Regions from separate parts of the Streptomyces sp. NPDC006314 genome, predicted to be linked through region 2. Evidence: riboswitches for the same ligand, from Rfam matches in the RefSeq annotation. Region 2 holds a riboswitch; the other holds the start of a gene.
What was found. Region 2 has a riboswitch for guanidine ahead of ABZ079_RS22865 (multidrug efflux SMR transporter). Riboswitches for the same ligand answer to the same signal wherever they lie in the genome.
Positions count from the first base shown of each region.

Region 1 (5,396 bases), on a different contig from region 2:
AACCGCGCCGACTCCGCCGCCGTTTTCGGCACCGCCCTCGCCCTCCGCGCCGAGCGGGCCGACCTCGTTGAATACGGCACCGGGAGCCAGGTCGTCGATCTCACGCCCGGCGAGTCCGTCCTGCGTGCGGTGGACCGGTTCCACGACCTCGGCGGCACCTACACCGCGGCGGCCGTCCGGCGGCACTACCGGCAGCACGACCGCGTCGTCATCGTCACCGACGAACAAGCTCACCGGTCGTCCGCCGTCGACCCGTTCATCGCCGTTCCCCGGCGCGTCCCCGTCTACACCTGGAATCTCGCCGGCTACTCCTACGGCCACACCGCCACCGGACGCCACCGCCACACCTTCGGCGGCCTCAGCGACGCCGCCTTCCGTCTCATCCCCCTCCTTGAATCCGGTCTGGACGCGGCATGGCCCTGGGACGCCGACGCACGCCTCGTGGGCGGAGGTGACCAGCACGCCCGAGAGGATCTTCGATCTCCGTGACATGGGGGCTCTTCGACGGGAGGGGAGGGGAGGTCGTACGGAGCCGGGAGAGCGCTCTCCCACCGCTGGAGTGTTGGGGCGGCGACGGGAGGGTGTCAAGGGAGACGACCGAAGAATCAGGGAGGTCCTTCGCTCACTTCTCGAAGGCACGAGCAACGATGTGACGGTTATTCAGGCGGAGCATATGGAAATTCGGTCGTAACCCTTGACGCATCGTTCACGCCAATGAAGCATCCAACGGCGAGAGAGCGCTCCCCCACCCCCACTTCGTTCATTTCCTGAACAAGGAGAGCCGCGTATGCCTCCCTCCTCCCCCACCTCCCCTTCCTCACCGTCCCTCGGCCGCCGGGCCGTCATCGCTGCCGCGGCGGCCGCGGTGCCCGTGCTGGCCGGTGTGGCCACGCCCGCCAGGGCGGCCGGCTCATCACGCACGGCCCCCCGCGCCCTGCACGGCGGGGGCGACCTCGGCCCGAACGTGCTTGTGTTCGACCCCTCCACGCCCGGCATCCAGGCCCGACTGGACCGGGTCTTCCAGCAGCAGGAGTCGGCCCAGTTCGGCACCGGTCGCTACGCCCTGCTGTTCAAGCCCGGCACGTACAACGGCCTGAACGCCCAGATCGGCTTCTACACCTCCATCGCGGGCCTCGGGCTGTCTCCAGACGACACGACGATCAACGGTGACGTCACGGTCGACGCGGGCTGGTTCAACGGCAACGCCACGCAGAACTTCTGGCGTTCGGCGGAGAACCTGGCCCTGGCCCCCGCGAACGGCACCAACCGGTGGGCGGTGGCCCAGGCGGCACCCTTCCGTCGTATGCACGTCCGGGGCGGGCTCGATCTCGCCCCGTCGGGGTACGGTTGGGCGAGCGGCGGCTACATCGCGGACAGCCGGATCGACGGTCAGGTCGGGCCCTACTCGCAGCAGCAGTGGTACACCCGCGACAGCGTCATCGGCAGCTGGCTCAACGGCGTGTGGAACATGGTGTTCTCCGGCGTCCAGGGCGCCCCGGCGCAGAGCTTCCCCAACCCGCCGTACACCACGCTCGACACCACTCCCGTCTCCCGTGAGAAGCCGTTCCTGTACGTCAGCGGCAGCGAGTTCCGTGTCTTCCTGCCGGAGAAGCGGACGAACGCCCGCGGGGTGACGTGGGGCAGCGGCACACCGAGGGGCACGTCCCTGCCGCTGTCGCAGTTCTACGTCGCGAAGCCGGGCGTCAGCGCGGCCACCCTCAACCAGGCGCTCGCGCAGGGACTTCACCTGCTGCTGACGCCGGGCATCTACCACGTCGACCAGCCGATCCAGATCAACCGCGCCAACACCGTGGTGCTGGGCCTGGGGTACGCGACGCTCGTGCCCGCCGACGGGAGCACGGTGCTGAAGGTCGCCGACGTCGACGGCGTACGGCTCGCCGGCTTCCTCATAGACGCCGGACCGGTCAACTCCGCAACGCTGCTGGAGGTGGGCCCGGCCGGCGCGGCGAAGGACCACTCCGCCAACCCGACGACGGTGCAGGACGTCTTCGTGCGCATCGGTGGCGCGGGTGCCGGCAAGGCGACCACGAGCATGGTGATCAACAGCCGGCACACCATCATCGACCACACCTGGTTGTGGCGCGCCGACCACGGCACGGGTGTCGGCTGGGACACCAACCGCGCCGACTACGGAGTCGTAATCAACGGCGACGACGTGCTCTGCACCGGCCTGTTCGTGGAGCACTTCAACAAGTACGACGTGCAGTGGTACGGCCAGCGGGGCCGCACGGTCTTCTTCCAGAACGAGAAGGCGTACGACGCCCCGAACCAGGCCGCCGTCCAGAACGGCTCGGTCAAGGGCTACGCGGCCTACAAGGTCGGCGACAACGTCACCACGCACGAGGGCTGGGGCCTGGGCAGCTACTGCTACTACAACGTCGACCCGTCGATCGTGCAGCACCACGGCTTCGCCGCGCCGAACCGCCCGGGCGTGAAGTTCCACGACCTGCTGGTCGTCTCGCTCGGCGGCAACGGCCAGTACGAACACGTGATCAACGAGACGGGTGCGCCGACTTCGGGAACGTCCACGGCTCCGTCCACGGTGGTGTCGTACCCCTGAGACCGGTGTCGCAGGTGCCGCCCAGGGTCCTTCGGCGTCAGACGCGGTGCCCCTGAGCCGCCAGCCACCTGTGCACGCGTTCCTTGTCCGCCGGCGTGATGCGAGTCGGGCCGCCGATCTGCGGTCCCTCGTCGTCGTTGAAGCCGGTGTCGGTGACCCGTGCCGTCACCCACGTGGCCAGATCCTGCGCGGCGTCCCCGGACAGCGAACCGCTCTGCCAGCCCGCCCGGGCCTGACGGGCGGCGCTGGGATCATGGCGTTCCGTCTCATCCAGCCAGACGGGCACCAGCCGGTCGACGACCTGCCGATCGGACTGGGAGGTTTCCTGCCGCTCATGTGCTGTCATGCCGGGCCGGGTTTCCCTAAGGCGACGGGCGACACCTGGGCGGCCTGACCGCCGGCGCGGTCCGCCGGGGGCCGCTGTCGCCCTTGCCACCAGGGATGACCCGCCTCCGCCTGCGGATCCGGAGGGACCGAGGAGCCTCCGGGGAACTCCAGGCAGCGTGGTAGCGTCCCGCCGGAGGCGCGGACGTGCCTGCCCCGGACGAGATGTGCGCCGTACCCGGCCCGCCAAGACGACGCACGTGGAGGCATCGTGGGTACCGGCACGCAGCCGATCGACTTCACCGGCACCGCTCCCCTCGCGCGCCCTCTGGACGTCAGGTGGATCCACGGCTCGCCGTCGGCGAAGCACAACACCGACCCGGACATCCAGGTCCACGCCTACGACGAGCACACCTTCATCCTGCGGCAGAACATGGCCGTCCACTACGAGGCGCCCTTTCTGTTCCTGCTGTGCGGCAACCAGCGGGCCGTACTGATCGACACCGGCGCCACCGGGTCGCCCGGGTTCTTCCCCCTGCGCCGGGTCGTCGACGGACTCCTCGCGGACTGGCTCGCCCGGCATCCCCGGGAGGGCTACGAACTGCTCGTGCTGCACACCCACGGACACGGCGACCACATCGCGGGCGACGGCCAGTTCGCGGGCCGCCCCGGCACCACGGTGGTGGGGGCCGACCTCGCCACCGCGTGGCCGTACTTCGGGTTCGACACGGACCCGGACGCCGTCGCCACCGTCGACCTCGGCGGACGAGTGCTGGAGTGCCTGGCCACGCCGGGCCACCATGAGGCGGCCGTGACCTACTACGACCCGGCCACCGGCTTCCTGCTCACCGGCGACAGCGTCTATCCCGGCCGGCTCTACATCCAGGACCTCGCCGCCTTCACCCGCAGCATCGAGCGCCTGATCGAGTTCGCCGACCGCCGGCCGGTCACCCATGTGCTGGGCTGCCACATCGAGATGACCACCGAGCCGGGCGTGGACTACCCGGTCCGCACCACCTACCAGCCTGACGAGCCCCCGCTCCAGCTGACCCCCGCCCACCTGCGCCGGATCCGGGACGCCCTCACCGAACTCGACGACGACCTCACCAGGCACGCCTGCTCCGACTTCGTGCTCTGCCCGCACACCTGAGCGGTCCGTCAGCCATCGGGGTGTGTGCTCTTCGCGGGTGGTGCACTCGGCGCCGACGGCGTGCCGGTCGACAGGGAGATCAGAGCCAGCAGGAGAGCCGACAGCACAAGCGACGCGGGACCTCTGTGACCGATCACCTCTCAAGGATCTGCATGCCGGAGTCATCGCGCTCTCGACAGCCGATGTCTCGGGTTCGCAGACTCAGCGTGATCGCGGCGCCGACACCGCCGAGGCCGAGGGCCAGTGCGGCCTCGCCCCAGCCGCCCGTCGGCGGCGAGGCGGCCCGGCCGATGGCGGCGATGGCGGCGATGGCCAAGGCGACCACGGCGATGCAGACGAGGATCGGACGTTTTCCCCAGCTCGGTCAGAGGCCGGGGCACCGGTCGGCGGCGGGCCCGCCGCAGAGCGTGGACCACCCATGCCGATCCTTCTGCGGGGACCATGATCCTGCATCTGGGCGCCGGTCGTCCCGCGGCCGTTCCGGCTGCCCCGTCGTCAGAGCACGGCGTCGCACATCGGCCACGGACCCCGGAGGTCAGACGGTGGCCTGCGCACGGACCGGCCACCCACGACCCGACGACGCTGATCCGCCTCGACCAGAACCTCCGCCCCGCGGCCACGGCCTGACCGGCCTCCAGCGGATACCGGCAGTCGGACGTATAGGTGATCACCCGATTGTGGAGGTTCGTCCCGTCCTGCGTTGCCCCCGATGCCGCGCGCCGTTGACCGGTAATCCGGTGGCCCGGAGGACGGCCGCATGAAGTGTGGCGACAGGAGATCAGGTGATCACAGCCGTGCCCGTGGCGCTCGGCCGGGCCGCCGTCCGGCACCGGCGGATCGTGATCGTACTGACCCTGCTGTTCGCCGCCGCCTCTGCGGTGGTGGGCCACGGCGTGGCCGGGCATCTGGTCACCGGCGGGTGGGCACCCGCGGGAGCGCCGTCCCTGCGGGCCGACGCCCTGCTGACCGAACGCTTCCACGGCGGGGCACCCGATCTGGCGCTGCTGGCTCGGACCTCGTCCGGGTCGGTCGACGCCCGCGCCGCCCGGGAGGACGGCCGGCGTCTGGTCGCACGCGTGCTCGCGGACCCGAAGGTGACCGGCGCCGCGTCCTATTGGACCGGCCCCGTGACCGGCCGGGACGCCAGTGCCCAGGTGACCGGCCCGCCGGACGCGGCGCTGCGCTCGAGGGACGGACGGGCGGCGCTGGTCCTGGTGCGGCTGGTGTCGGACACGCACCACACCACGGTGAACCGGCTGGTGCCCGCGGTCACCGGTGGGCACGGGACGCTCCGGGTGACGGTCTCGGGTGCCGCCCTGGTGGTCAGAGATCTCCAGGCAC
Region 1 is NZ_JBEXRL010000024.1:68,275-73,670, forward strand. Features, by position in the region: gene ABZ079_RS31845 (TROVE domain-containing protein) at 1-489, shown strand, start outside; gene ABZ079_RS31850 (coagulation factor 5/8 type domain-containing protein) at 788-2,581, shown strand; gene ABZ079_RS31855 (hypothetical protein) at 2,619-2,927, opposite strand; guanidine-III (ykkC-III) riboswitch at 3,099-3,166, shown strand; gene ABZ079_RS31860 (MBL fold metallo-hydrolase) at 3,177-4,055, shown strand; gene ABZ079_RS31865 (hypothetical protein) at 4,189-4,380, opposite strand; gene ABZ079_RS31870 (MMPL family transporter) at 4,838-5,396, shown strand, end outside.
Region 1: it holds a riboswitch for guanidine, as region 2 does, so the genes downstream of both, ABZ079_RS31860 (MBL fold metallo-hydrolase) here and ABZ079_RS22865 (multidrug efflux SMR transporter) in region 2, are expected to answer to the same signal.

Region 2 (5,396 bases):
CCGGCGGACAGGCCGTCAGTGACGCCGTACGCGTGGCCGTTCCGCGCGACAGCGACGTACTGGTCACCACCTACTCCCCCACCCCGTCCGGCCCGGTCACCTACCACCCGCGCGCACGGCAGGTCTCCTACGTCGCCGCCGGTGACCGCACCGAGGACTCCACCGGCGCCCCGTACACCCAACACACCCTGTACTGGCGCTATCTGACGGCCCTGGACGTCCTCAGCAACGAGGCCGACGGCACCGTCGTCGCCTTCGGCGACTCCCTCACCGACGGCGTCACCTCCACCATCGGTGCCAACCGCCGCTGGCCGGACATCCTCACCGGCCGGCTGCGCGGCGCCCTCGAAAGCGGGCAGCGGCTGCCGCGCTACAGCGTCGTGAACGAGGGCATCAGCGGCAACCAGGTCCTCGCCGACGGCCTCGGCCGGCCCGCCGAGAACCAGAGCGGCCTCGGCCGCTTCGGCCGCGACGCGCTCTCCCGCACCAACGCCAAGGTCGTCATCATCGACCTCGGCATCAACGACATCCTGCGCAACCCCAGGCTCGCCGACCCGAATCGCATCACCGGCGGCCTGCGCACCCTCGTCCGCCAGGCCCACGCCCGCGGCCTGAGGGCCGTCGGCGCCACCCTGATGCCCTTCGAGGGCCACCGCGGCTGGACCCCGGCCCGCGAGGCGGTACGGCAGCAGGTCAACGCGCAGATCCGGGCCGGCCGCGTGTACGACGCGGTCGCCGACTTCGACAAGGCGCTCCGCGACCCCCACGACCCTCGCCGTCTGCGCCCCGAGTACGACTCCGGCGACCATCTGCACCCCAGCGACCTGGGCTACGCCAAGATGGCCGCGATCTTCGACCTGAGCACGCTCGAGGGCGCGGGTCAGGCTCGGCTGTAGCCCACGCGGGCTCCGGGCCCGCCAGGAACCGCCGGGACGGGCGGCCGGAAACCCCCGGCCCCCGGCGGCCAGGAATACTGGCCGCATGACCCGCTTGATCCTCGCCACCCGCAACGCCGGAAAGATCACCGAACTGAGGGCGATCCTCGCCGAGGCAGGCCTGCCGCACGAGCTGATCGGTGCCGACGCCTACCCCGACGTCCCCGACGTCAGGGAGACCGGCGTCACCTTCGCCGAGAACGCCCTCCTGAAGGCCCACGCACTCGCCCGGGCGACGGGCCTCCCGGCGGTCGCCGACGACTCCGGTCTCTGCGTCGACGTCCTGAACGGCGCCCCCGGCATCTTCTCCGCCCGCTGGGCCGGCCGGCACGGCGACGACAAGGCCAATCTCGACCTGCTCCTCGCCCAGCTCTCCGACATCGCGGAGGAACACCGCGGCGCCCACTTCGCGTGCGCGGCCGCCCTGGCCCTGCCTGACGGCACGGAACGGGTGGTGGAGGGCCGGCTCCAAGGGGTCCTGCGCCACGAGCCCGCCGGCACGAACGGCTTCGGCTACGACCCGATCCTCCAGCCGGAGGGCGGGACCCGCACGTGCGCCGAACTGACCCCGGAGGAGAAGAACGCGATCAGCCACCGGGGGAAGGCGTTCCGGGCGCTGGTACCGGTGGTGCGGGAACTGCTCGGCTGAGCGTTACGGGACGGCCCCGCACCCTTGGATCCGAGATGCGGGGCCACTTTCCGGGTGGGCCCGGTGGGACTCGAACCCACGACACACCGGACCTAAACCGGCGCCCTCTTGCCAGCTGGGGTACGGGCCCTCAGCCGTGCATACTCTACTGGTCCATACGCGGCGCTCGTCGACCTCCTCTGCACCATGTACTGATGAGCGCGGGGCAGTTCGGGCACAGCGATCGCCCCCTTGAGCCATCGAGCCCCCGCACGGAATTCCGGAACGGGGAACGGCCCGCATCGGGGTCGTCCCGGTGCGGGCCGCCAGGCGGCGGAGAGTCCCCTCGGGGACTCAGATGCCCAGATCCTTGATGATCTTGGCCACATGGCCGGTGGCCTTGACGTTGTAGAGGGCGCGTTCGACCTTGCCGTCCTCGTCCACGATCACCGTCGAGCGGATGACGCCGACGACCGTCTTGCCGTAGAGCTTCTTCTCACCGAAGGCGCCGTACGCCTCCAGGACCTTCTTGTCGGGGTCGGCGAGCAGGGTGACCTTCAGGGACTCCTTCTCGCGGAACTTCGCGAGCTTCTCCGGCTTGTCCGGGGAGATGCCGATGACCTCGTAGCCGGCGCCGGCCAGCAGGGAGAGGCTGTCCGTGAAGTCGCAGGCCTGCTTGGTGCAGCCTGGAGTGAGGGCGGCGGGGTAGAAGTAGACGATGACCTTGCGGCCCTTGTGGTCCGACAGGGAGACCTCGTTGCCGTCGGCGTCGGGGAGGGTGAAGGCGGGGGCCATATCCCCCGGCTGGAGTCGCTCGCTCATCGGGCCAGCGTAACCGGGGGGCCTTGCGGTGCGGTGCGGCCATGAGCTGACAGACTGTCCGGAACAGCATCAGGAGACTTCGGAGGCCGTACGGTGGCGGACACGTCGGACACCAGAACCCCGGCGCAGATCGAGGCGGACATCAGGCGCCGCCGTGAAGTGCTGGCCGAGACGCTCGACGAGATCGGGGTGCGGGTGCACCCCAAGACGATCGTCGGGGACACGAAGGCCAAGGTGGTCGCGAACATCGATCACACCGTGGGGCGAGCGTATGTGCAGGTCAATCGAGCCGTGACCGAGGTGCGGGCGCGGTTCGTGGACGAGGAGGGCGCGCCCCGGCTGGAGCGGGTCGTTCCGGTCGCGCTGGTCGTCGTGGGGGTCGTGGGGCTGCTCGCCCTGGGGTCCCGGCGGCGCAAGGACTGAGCCGGGCGGCGACCCGGGCACGTACAGGCGGGACGAAGGCAGGTAGGTTCAAGGGTGTGAGCGCCAACAGAAACGAGAACAGCACCTCCCATCACGACAAGCTGCCCATCCGGATGCTGCACGACCGCGTTCTGGTCAAGCAGGAGACCGGTGAGGGTGAGCGGCGGTCGGGTGGGGGCATCCTGATTCCCGCCACCGCGGCGGTCGGGCGGCGGCTGGCGTGGGCCGAGGTCGTCGCGGTCGGCCAGAACGTCCGGACCGTGGAGCCGGGCGATCGCGTCCTGTTCGACCCGGAGGACCGGGCCGAGGTCGAGGTGCGGGGCGTGGCGTACGTGCTCATGCGTGAGCGTGATCTGCACGCGGTCGCCGCGGACCGTTTCGAGGGGTCGCAGGACTCCACGGGGCTGTATCTCTGATTTCTGTCCGAGGGCCTCTCGTTCCCCGGCCTCTCTCCGATCCACCTCTGATTCGATGCCGAAGAGGGCCGGTGACCACCGTCACCGGTCCTCTTCGGCGTTCTTTTGCTATGTTCGAAAGCCCGACGAGACGCGCCGTACCGGGTCGAAGGCAAAGACGACGCACCGAGAAGAGTCGCCGTTCCGTCCCGGAGGTGCCTGTCATGGCCTGGGTTCTGCTCGTCGTCGCCGGTCTGCTGGAAGTCGGCTGGTCGATCGGGATGAAGTACAGCGAGGGTTTCACCCGGCTGGTCCCGAGTCTGTTCACCGGTGCCGGCATCGTCGCGAGCATGGTGCTGCTGTCCTCCGCCGCGAAGTCTCTGCCCATCGGTACCGCCTACGGCGTCTGGGTGGGCATCGGGGCGGCCGGTGCGGCGGTGCTCGGCATGGTCGCGCTGGGTGAGCCGGTCACCGCCGCCCGGGTGTTCTTCGTGTGTCTGCTGCTGGTCGCCGTGGTGGGGCTGAAGGCGACCAGCGGTCACTGACGTCTCACTGCCGTCTGCTGCCGGCTACTGCGGGCCGCCGGTGCCTTCGACGGTGCCGGTACTGGTGCCGCCGTCGTCGGTGCCTCCGCCTGGCGTGCCGCCACCGGTCGTCGTGCCCCCGCCGGTCGTGCCGCCCTCGGTGGTATCGCCTCCGGTGTCCGTGTCTCCGCCGGTCGTGGTTCCGCCGTCGGTCGTCGGGCCGCCGTCGGTGGTGGTACCGCCGTCGGTGGTGGTCCCACCGTCGGAGGTGGTTCCGCCGTCGGTCGTCGGGCCGCCGTCGGTCGTGGTACCGCCGTCCGTCGTGGTACCGCCGGCGGTGGGGGTGGCGGTCGCCCCGCCGTCGTCCTGACCGCCGGAGGTGGTGCCGCCGTTGTCCTGACCGCCCGTGCCGGGCTGGGCCGTGCCGGTGGAGGGGGGCTCCTGGATCCGGTCGGCGCCCTGCTGGAGCTGGAGGTCGAAGGCGGCGGCCGGCTTGCCCTCCAGCGCCGCGCGCGTGTACTGGGCCCAGATCTGGGTGGGCGGGCCACCGCCGTTCATGCGGGGCTGGCCGAGGGTGTAGTACAGCGGCTTCTGTGCCGCGGTGACCGGGTCCTGGCCCATGACGGCGACCACCGTGGCCAGGTCGGGGGTGTAGCCCGCGAACCAGGCGGCCTTGTCGCTCTCGGCGGTACCGGTCTTGCCGGCCGCCGGGCGCCCCGCGGCCTGCGCGGCCGTGGCGGTGCCGTTGTCGACGACGCTCCGCAGCACGGAGGTGGTGGTGTCGGCGGCCTCACGGCTGACGGCCTGCTTGACCGGCTCGTGGGGGAGCTTGATTCCCTCCGTGCCGCCCTTGGTGATCTTCTCGATCATCGTGTAGGTGCCGTGCCTGCCGTGGTTGGCGAGCGTCGCGTACGCCTCGGTCATGTCGAGGACGCTGGCGTTGGCGGTGCCGAGCGCGATCGACGGGGACGGGTAGAGGTCCCGGGTGCCGGAGGGGATGCCCAGGTCGACCGCGGTCTGCTTGACCTTGGAGGGACCGACGTCGACGGCCATCTGCGCGTAGACGGAGTTCACCGACAGGTCGGTGGCCTTGCGGACGGTGATCGGCCCGTACGACTTCTGGTCCTCGTTCTCCGGGGCGTAGGCGCCGCCGGTCCAGCCCTGGACGGGCCGCTGGTTGGTGCCGTCGTAGACGGTGTTCGGCGTGATGGTCCGGCCGTCCTGGGTGGCCGAGCCGTTCTGCACCGCGGAGGTGAACACGAACGGCTTGAACGTGGAGCCGACCTGGTAGTCACCGCGGGTCGCGCCGTTGGTGTACTGCTTCACGTAGTCGATGCCGCCGTACATCGCGACGACCTCGCCGGTCTTGGGGTCGATGGAGGCGCCGCCGGCCCGGACGTAGTTGTCGGCCTTGCGGTTCTTCTTGTCCAGCTTGGAGATCAGCTGGTCGTTCACCGCCTTGACGAAGGCGTCCTGCTTGTCCTTCTGGATGGTGGTGGTGATGCGGTAGCCGCCGGCTTCGAGCTGGTCGGAGTCGAGGATGTGGTTCGCGACCAGGTAGTGCTTGACGGCGTCCACGAGGTAACCGCGCTGGCCGGACATGCCGGTGGAGAGCGTCTGCTCCTTTGGCATCGGGAACTTCATGCCGGCGCGCCTGGACTCGCTGAGC
Region 2 is NZ_JBEXRL010000012.1:139,251-144,646, reverse strand. Features, by position in the region: gene ABZ079_RS22895 (SGNH/GDSL hydrolase family protein) at 1-896, shown strand, start outside; gene rdgB (RdgB/HAM1 family non-canonical purine NTP pyrophosphatase) at 982-1,584, shown strand; tRNA gene ABZ079_RS22885 (tRNA-Leu) at 1,640-1,714, opposite strand; gene bcp (thioredoxin-dependent thiol peroxidase) at 1,918-2,385, opposite strand; gene ABZ079_RS22875 (DUF3618 domain-containing protein) at 2,479-2,808, shown strand; gene ABZ079_RS22870 (co-chaperone GroES) at 2,865-3,224, shown strand; guanidine-III (ykkC-III) riboswitch at 3,322-3,391, shown strand; gene ABZ079_RS22865 (multidrug efflux SMR transporter) at 3,428-3,748, shown strand; gene ABZ079_RS22860 (transglycosylase domain-containing protein) at 3,773-5,396, opposite strand, start outside.